DNA from 2 places in the Paenibacillus sp. JT31N11 genome. Region 1 is predicted to be linked to the other one. Evidence: a T-box and tRNA genes for the amino acid it is inferred to sense, from the RefSeq annotation. Region 1 holds a T-box; the other holds one or more tRNA genes.
The links. A T-box is a leader RNA that pairs with one kind of tRNA and senses whether it is charged. The one in region 1 lies ahead of ileS (isoleucine--tRNA ligase), so its partner is inferred to be a tRNA-Ile.

Region 1 (4,546 bases):
TACAATAATGAACAGAATCAGGGCGACGCCGCCTACGATCAGACCGGTCAAGGTCTTGGTGGAGCCCCAGTCCGTTCCACCTTCGCTCACGCCGTATGCCAGCATGGAGAAGGCGATGGGAGCAAGGATCATACCGAGAATATCAAGGGCAGGCGCTTTTTGACGTTCAACGTTAGGCAGGTATTTGATTCCGACAAGCAGCGCGGCAATCCCGATTGGCAGGTTGATCAGGAAGATCCAGTGCCAGGACGCGAAGCCGATCAACCAACCCGACAGGATCGGCCCGACAGCGGGAGCAAGCAGCATCGGAATACCGAGCATGCCCATTACAGCTCCCCTTTTCTCGGTTGGAGCGAGCTTGAATATCATCGCCATACCGATTGGGGACACCATACCGCCGCCAACCCCTTGAATGATGCGGAAAAGAACGAGCTGTTCCGGCGTTTGCGCCAATGCGCAGAGCACAGAACCGAGTGTGAACAAGGCGATGGTAATCAGGAAAATCCGCTTCGCGCCGAATTTATCCGTCATCCAGCCGGCCAGCGGAATGACCGCCGATAGGGCAAGGGTGTATCCAGTGATTGTCCACTGAATGGTTTTGAGCGAGCTGTTGAAGTATTCCTGCAAGTTAGGAACGGCGACATTGACGACTGTACTGTCCAGAATAACCATGATCATTCCAATAATGACGGCAAGAAGCGGCGCAATTATGGATTTGATTGAAAATTCCGGCTCTGACGCAGCAGTTGATGCATTTTGCGTGGACATGAGTTTGTTCCTCTCCATCTCAATATATTTGTCTCTTTCTCTATACCGTGCCTGACACAATATGCAGCATGTTCAAGCTCGCCTTGACGGGAGTTGAATAACCTCCTATTATTGACTTATGGTTTTTATAAAAAACCTATCGGTCACGGTAGGCTTAATTTTACCGATATTCTTGTGAAAGTCAAATCATTTTTTTGAAAAGAGGGAGTAAAGTGAGCCTTATCAAGGACAGAATTATTGAGTCCGCTGTTCGTCATTTCTCGGAAAAAGGATATCTGGCAACATCGATCCAGGACATTTCCGATGATTGTGGAATCGCCAAAGGTTCTTTATATAAATACTTTCAGTCCAAAGAGGATTTATTCAGGGAAGTTCATGTGAGCCGTATACAAAATCTGCGTGAGCAGCTTGAGACTATCAGAGAGCATTCGGAGCTTTCCCCGCGCGAGGTTTTTATCCGGGAAACGGAAATTCAATTTGAGTTTTTTATGGTCAACCGGTTTATTATGCAGGAAATCAAAGAGCTGACGAAGTCCGACGGGCAAATGACGACGTTCTTCCTGCAGTTGAAATCCAGCTTGCTTAACTTCCATAAGGAAGGCTTGATCAGGCTGGTGGGTGACGAAATCATTCCGAACATATGGGATCTGGTCGTTATGTATAACGGCATTGTACGGGAATATATCTTCCTGCTGGTCTTCGAGGATAAACCGCTGATTATCAGAGATATCACCTCTTTCATTGTAGACCGCATTGAGGAAATGGCTGCGAGCATCCTGCAAAAGAAACCGCTTCCGGTATTAAGCGACTCGCTGATGAATGAATGCGTGAAATGCGGCATGGAAGGGATTGCGGTCTCTGCTGACGATCATCGGAACGCTCTGCTGGCGGTGCTGCTGACAACCGTGAAGGAGCTGTCCGTCACCAATGCAAAAAGAACGCAGCTGAAAGAGGCGGTTGAGGCGCTTCAGGATGAATTCAGGCAGGAACGACCCAAACTGGTCGTGATGCAGGCGCTGCTCGTACTGCTGGAGCAGGAGCATGAGCTCAAATACTTTGTTTGGCAGCTGAACAGGCATCTGATCAGGTACAGGCATAAGCTGGACGGGATTGGTTGACTAAGGATCCGGTTATCCGCTATACTACTTCACAATAAGCAAAATGACGACCAAAGCGATGACAGGGACGAGTACAAGGCACAGGTTGCAGCCAGCGAGCCGGGGATTTGGTGAAAGCCCGGACTTCAACCGCCGTTGGAAAATCACCCTTGAGTATCTCTTGAACCTTATACAGGCTTAGAGAGTATCGGCAGATCCCGTTAACGATCACCAGAGCGAAGCATTGGCGCTGCCGGTATGTTCCTGACATGCCACAGGCGCCAGGCTTAATCAGGGTGGTACCGCGAGACTTCTCGTCCCTTTTTTCAGGGATGAGAGGTCTTTTTTATATTTATTTACCTAAACACCGACAAGGAGTGAGACGGATGGATTATGGAAAAACGTTGAACCTGCTGCAAACCGATTTTCCCATGCGCGGCAATCTGCCGCAGGCAGAGCCCAAACTGCAGCAGCAGTGGGAAGAGCAGGATATTTATGCCCAGGTGCGCAGCAGCCGCAGGGGCAAGCCGAAATTTATTTTGCATGACGGACCGCCGTATGCCAATGGCAACATCCATATCGGCCATGCGATGAACAAGATTTTGAAGGATATGATTGTCCGCTTCAAGACGATGCAGGGCTTCGATGCCCCTTTTGTTCCCGGCTGGGACACGCATGGGCTGCCTATCGAGCAGGCGATTGCCAACGGCGGCAAGGTGGACCGCAAGAAAATGACGGTCTCTGAGTTCCGTGATTATTGCAAAGAGTATGCCCTGGAGTGGGTGGAGAAGCAGAAGGTGCAGTTCAAGCGGCTGGGTATCCGTGGCGACTGGAGCAACCCGTATATTACGCTTCAGCCCAAGTATGAGGCACAGCAAATCCGCGTGTTCGGCGGAATGGTGAACAAGGGCTACATCTATAAAGGCTTGAAGCCGGTTTACTGGTCCCCGTCCTCGGAGAGCGCGCTGGCGGAAGCGGAGATTGAATACCAGGATAAGACTTCAACCTCCGTATACGTTGCTTTCGACGTGAAGGACGGGAAGGGGAAGCTTCCGCCGGATTCCTCGATCGTCATCTGGACGACAACCCCCTGGACGCTGCCGGCTAACCTTGGCATTTCCCTGAACCCGGACTTTGACTATGTTTTGGTTGAAACGGGCGGGAAGAAATTCGTGGTTGCCGGAGGGCTGCTGGAAACCGTCTCGCGGGAAGTCGGCTGGGAGGGCGTTAATACGCTCTCGTCCTTCAAGGGAAGCGAGCTTGAGGGCGTGCTGTGCCAGCATCCCTTCTACGATCGAACTTCGCTTGTGATGACTGGCGGTCATGTCACGCTTGAAGCAGGAACAGGCTGCGTTCACACCGCCCCGGGACACGGGGAGGACGACTTTATGATCGGGCAGAAATATAATCTGGGTGTGCTCTGTCCGGTGGACGATCAGGGGCATTTCACCGCGGAAGCACCGGGATTCGAAGGCATGTTCTATGAGAAGGGCGGCAAACTGGTCACGCAGATGCTGGAGGAATCTGGCCATCTGCTGCATCAGAATACCATTACACATCCCTATCCGCATGATTGGCGAACGAAGAAGCCTGTGATCTTCCGGGCCACCGAGCAGTGGTTCGCTTCCGTGGACGGTTTCCGCCAGCAGATGCTGGATGAGATCAAGCGCGTAGCCTGGACACCGGAATGGGGGGAAATTCGGCTGCATAATATGATTGCCGACCGCGGCGACTGGTGTATTTCCAGGCAGCGGGCATGGGGCGTTCCCATTCCGATTTTTTACTGCCGCAGCTGCAATGAGCCGCTTGTGAATGGAGAGACCATCGAGCATGTGGCGGGAATATTCGAGCAGGAAGGCTCCAACAGCTGGTTTCAGCGCAATGAGACGGAGCTGCTTCCGGCAGGTACCGCTTGCTCCAAATGCGGACATGATCAATTCCGCAAGGAAACGGACATTATGGATGTATGGTTTGATTCCGGCTCCAGCCATGTCGCTGTGCTGGATTCACGGGAGGATCTGCAGTGGCCGGCGGATCTTTATCTGGAGGGCTCCGATCAATACCGCGGCTGGTTTAACTCCTCTTTGATCACGGGAACCGCAGTGAAAGGGCAGGCTCCATACAAGGCCGTGCTCAGCCATGGCTTCACGCTGGACGGCGAGGGACGTAAAATGTCCAAATCGCTTGGCAATACCGTTGATCCCAATCAAGTGTGCGACAAGCTGGGTGCGGATATTCTCCGTCTGTGGGTTTCTTCTGCGGACTATCAGTCCGATGTCAGAATTTCGGATAACATTCTGGGCCAAACGACGGAGGTCTACCGGAAAATCCGCAATACTCTGCGGTTTCTGCTCGGCAATCTGTTCGATTATGATCCTGCCAGGCACCGGGTTCCTGTAGAGCGGCTGAGCGAGCTGGACCGTTTCGCGCTGCTGCGGCTGCACCGGACGATTGAGCGGGTGACGAAGGCATATGACGCCTATGAGTTCCACCTGGTTTACCAATCGGTCCATCATTTCTGCGCGGTCGATCTGAGTGCATTCTATCTGGATATCCTGAAAGACCGTCTTTATGCCGATGCGCCGGATGACGTCTCCAGGCGGGCAGCGCAAACTGTGCTGTATGAGGCTCTTACCGCCATCACGAAGCTGATTGCGCCAATCCTGCCCCATACGGCCGAT
Region 2 (4,546 bases), on a different contig from region 1:
GTAGAAGAACAGGCAAACAACACGGTACCGCCCGTTGAGGAGCCCACACCTTCACCGCTTAGCGATGTGATAATCAGCACGGTCGCCGTGAATGACAAAGTGAATGAAGTCACGGTCTCTGCCATGGCTCCAAACCCCGGCTACGGACTCAAAATCAGCTCCATCTCCTTTGACGGCGACAAGGCTGTCGTTCAAGTCGAGGCAACCTATCCAGAAGGCGATCAGGTCTATCCTCAGGTAATCACAGAAGTAAAATCGGTGACCTATGTCTCGTCAGCCTACACTCCCACGCTTGCTGACTCACCAGGTTCCGCAGGAGGATCAGACGGCAGTGTTGGTTCCTCGACCGGTATCATGCACGGTGACTCGTCACAATTGGACCCAGGCGATAGTGTCAGCCCGCAGTAATCGTCCGGCAGAGAAAAAGAAGCTTCCCAAGACTTTTCGTAAAGTCATCGGGGAGCTTCTTTTTTTATTGGTCTTTCGCAAGCTACTCACGCCTCACTATGGCTTAAATCCTTCATAGCCAAAATAAACCGCCCCCGGCTTCATCAGTTTGCCCAGCTCTCCAACAAAACGGTCCGCTGTTTCCTCCTCATAGAGGTGTTCCAGTCCAAGCAGGCGATAATGCTCCCGCATCCCAAGCTGTGCGGACCGTTTGCCCTTGCTGCCGTCGCCGCGGAAGAAATCATCGACGACAACTCGTTCCACGGCTTCAGAGAGCTTTGCGGCAAAATGCTCTGAGCACGGCAGAAGCGGTGACACGGCGGCTTGAACCGGTATGCCATTATTCCTCAATTCGCGGATTGCGCTCCATCTGGCGGCGAGTGGAGGCGCTTTGGGAGTCAGCTGCTTGCGGATATCCTCCCGGTCCGTCTCAACCGTCATACTGACGCGGACATGACTGCCCAGACGCTTGAGCAAGTCCATATCCCGCACTACAAGCGGACTCCTGGTCTGCACAAGTACAAATTCAGGCGGCTTCTCCGCCATAACCTCCAGCACGAGCCTCGTCCGCATTGATGTATATTCTGCCGGTTGATAAGGGTCCGTTGCCGAGGACATGAAGACCGTTACTGGCCCTTTCTTCAAGGATCTGCTCCATTCCTTGCGGAAATCCTCGTCTTCAAATGGCTTGGGATCCACCCACTCGCCCCATGGCTCATCGCGAAACATGGCAACCGGCATACGCCTGACATAACAATAGGAACAGCCGAAGGAGCAGCCAACATACGGGTTCAGTGTATACGAATAACCCGTCAGATAGCCTGATGCGGGATTAAGCAGCTTCGACACCCGTTTCTTCGATTCTGCAAACGCCATATTTTACTCCTCATCCGCGGCGGATTCCAGCTTGGCGAGCGACGGCACGCACCAATCGATCTCCGAACGGCCAATGCTGCGAAGGAAATGGTTCGTGCGCGAGAAGGGCCGGCTGCCAAAAAAGCCCCGGTGCGCGGCAAACGGACTGGGGTGTGCCGATGAAATCATGCAGTGCGTGTCCGAATCAATCGCCGAGGCCTTCTCCTGGGCATGCTTGCCCCATAAAATAAACACCACAGGCGTCTCCCGCTTGTTCAAGGCCTGGACAATGGCATCGGTAAACCGTTCCCAGCCCAGGCCCTGATGCGATGCGGCAGCACCCGCCTGCACGGTCAGCACATTATTAAGCAGCAGCACGCCTTGTTTGGCCCATGAAACGAGATGCCCATGGTCAGGAATGGGACAGCCCAAATCATCCTTCAGCTCTTTGAAAATATTTTGCAAGGAAGGCGGGGTCTTGACGCCCGGCTGTACGGAAAAGCTCAGACCGTGTGCCTGGTTTGGACCATGGTAGGGGTCCTGTCCCAGAATGACCACACTTGTCTTCTCGTACGCTGTGTAATGCAGCGCATTAAAAATATCATGCATGCCCGGATAGATGGTTTGTCTTCGATATTGTTCCGCAAGATGAGAGCGGAGTTCCTTGTAGTAGGGCTGCTCCAGCTCCTGATCCAGAATCGAAGCCCAATCATTTTTGAATATGACAGCCAACTTCATTTCCTCCTCAATGAAATTAAAAAAAGCACCCCTCCGCTATACTCATCTGCTGACGAGGATATTACGGCTATGAGATGCTGATTTCTTTTCCGACTGCTCGTCCTTCGAACGTTATCGGTATGTATGGATCCTATAAGTACAAAGCTGGTGCCGAGGACGGGAATCGAACCCGTACGGTGGTCACCCACCGCAGGATTTTAAGTCCTGTGCGTCTGCCAGTTCCGCCACCCCGGCATGAGTGACGTGTATGAGATGGTGGGCCCTGAGGGACTCGAACCCCCGACCAATCGGTTATGAGCCGACCGCTCTAACCAACTGAGCTAAGGGCCCTTAAGATAATAATCGAAAGGTTGGTTGCGGGGGCAGGATTTGAACCTGCGGCCTTCGGGTTATGAGCCCGACGAGCTACCGGGCTGCTCCACCCCGCGAAAGTACCATTTTCACAACAACGTCATTTGAATGGCGACAAGATATAATATACAACACATTCCAATATTAAGTCAAGATTTTTTTCTCAGGGGACATACCGGACTCCGAAACGCCCTTTCCGCGACTGGAATACCTCGATTTCCCGGGGACTTTCATAGCCATAAACCCACCAGTCACTCTCCATTCGGCTTACCAGACATCCTGCCTGAAACTTCGTTTCATACAAACGGATCCAATACACCCATCGCATGAAGACAACCTCCATTACCATTTTTCCAATAGGTTGTCCATTTAAGGAAAAAATAAGTCTTCCTCAGCAGACAAAAAGAAACGGCAGTCGCCGTCCGGTTGAGGCTAAGCTAAGTTTCCTCCCTTAGAAAAAAATAACCGTTCTTACACTTCAAAAAAATACTGCCGCACGATTGTGCGGCAGTGACGGGATGTTAGCCTCCGGAGTTATATATGACTTTTCCGCCGCCCCCGCCGCCAGCAGCAGGGTCAAGCATGGCATTTGGATCTGTTTTAAGCTTTTGCAGAAATGAATCGCCTTTAGTCTGCCATTCCTTGAGCGCGGCATCCACCGACTTCTTGCCGTCGACAACCTCCTGGAAGAGAGGCTGGCCCAATTGGTTCACTTGATAAAGGCCCTGTTTATCCCGGTATAATTTATCCAGCTCAATGTCCTGCGGCGGTACTGGCTTGAGCGCGTAGAAAGCGCCGATATTATAGCTCATGCCATCCTTGGGCTTGAGGAACGATTTGCGGGCCACCATCTCATACGTGCTGCGGGATTTCAGCTTTGCCCATTCCTTGCTGTTATTGAATTGAATGAATTCCCAGGCATCCTCGCTGTTTTGCGCTTTCGCATTGATGGCCATCAGATTGCTCAGATAAATACTTCCACCAACGCCTGGCGCTTCGGCAAAGGTAGGAACGGTTACGACATCCCAATCGATCGCTTTGATATCTTTGTTTGTAGCCGAGTAGTCTTTGGCTTTTGCAAGTTCATTCACATAATCATAGCCGCCGATTGTCATCGCTACGCGTCCACTCAGGAACAAATCGCCCTGGAACGGGTTAAAGACTGGTTTGGAACTGCTGGTCGCCATCCCATTATCAAAATTCATATCCGACTGGGAAGGGACAATTTTCTTCTTATACAAATTGACGACGTCGGTCCACACTTTATTCCACTGCGGCGTATCAACGGTCATCTTCTCGCCTTTTTTGTCAAACATCATGAGCTGCAGCGGTGCCGCATAGTTCTGCGCATCAGAGAAGCCATCGCCGCTCCAACGGTTGAATGAGAAGCCGAAGGTGCGTGTCTTGCCTTCTCCTTTGGCAACTCTCTCCGCCAGTGCCATTATATCCGGCCACTGCATATTGTCAGTAGGCGGTGTAACGCCGGCATCGGTAAATATTTTCTTGTTGAAGTAAAGAGCAGACGCGCTGAATGTCGGCGTCAAGGCGTAGATGTTGTTATCGCCAGCATCTTTGATTCCATTGATGACAGCAGGCACGAAATCCTCGATATCGAACTTGCTTTCCTGAATAAGCGGGTCCAGCTGTTTCAGCATATTATCCTGTACCAGACGCTTCAGATAAGCGGATTCCAGAACGACAACATCGACCGGATTGCTGCCAACGAGCATTTCCTTCAGCTTCTCGTACGGATCTGGTTGTTTGTTGTTCGCATCCGGCTGCTGAAAGCGCTGATCATCATAATTGATTGCCGCCGCGATTTCGATATCCACATTGGGATGTGTCAGCTCATATGAGTCCGTAAATTGCTGGCGCAGATAAGGCTCATTATCCGAATTGGAGTACATGAAACCAATTCGCAGAACATGCCGCTCGGCATCGCTGCCGCTGTCTCCCTTCGAGCAGGCAGCAAGCACGGTCGATACAAGAGCGAGCGACAATACAAGTGCAGAGGCTCTGCGGATGACTGATTTTCCTTTAGGTTTGACCTTGAGTTCCATTACGGTTATCCCTCCAATGATTTTGGCGGCGAAATAATAATGCGCTCGCCATCGAATTCCATCGACGCTTTATCGGTAATCTTTAAAGCCGTTAA

Region 2: it has a tRNA-Ile gene. The T-box ahead of ileS (isoleucine--tRNA ligase) is inferred to sense a tRNA for this amino acid. The anticodon was not compared.

Annotation. Positions count from the first base shown of each region.
Region 1 covers NZ_JBWDNQ010000013.1:205,745-210,290, reverse strand. Annotated here, with positions in the region: gene AC0YNV_RS31645 (DHA2 family efflux MFS transporter permease subunit) at 1-828, opposite strand, end outside; gene AC0YNV_RS31640 (TetR/AcrR family transcriptional regulator) at 981-1,886, shown strand; T-box leader at 1,936-2,190, shown strand; gene ileS (isoleucine--tRNA ligase) at 2,252-4,546, shown strand, end outside.
Region 2 covers NZ_JBWDNQ010000002.1:554,795-559,340, forward strand. Annotated here, with positions in the region: gene AC0YNV_RS10730 (S-layer homology domain-containing protein) at 1-408, shown strand, start outside; gene AC0YNV_RS10735 (SPL family radical SAM protein) at 505-1,323, opposite strand; gene AC0YNV_RS10740 (uracil-DNA glycosylase) at 1,327-2,034, opposite strand; tRNA gene AC0YNV_RS10745 (tRNA-Leu) at 2,186-2,274, opposite strand; tRNA gene AC0YNV_RS10750 (tRNA-Ile) at 2,294-2,370, opposite strand; tRNA gene AC0YNV_RS10755 (tRNA-Met) at 2,392-2,468, opposite strand; gene AC0YNV_RS10760 (hypothetical protein) at 2,555-2,719, opposite strand; gene AC0YNV_RS10765 (ABC transporter substrate-binding protein) at 2,913-4,451, opposite strand; gene AC0YNV_RS10770 (ABC transporter ATP-binding protein) at 4,457-4,546, opposite strand, start outside.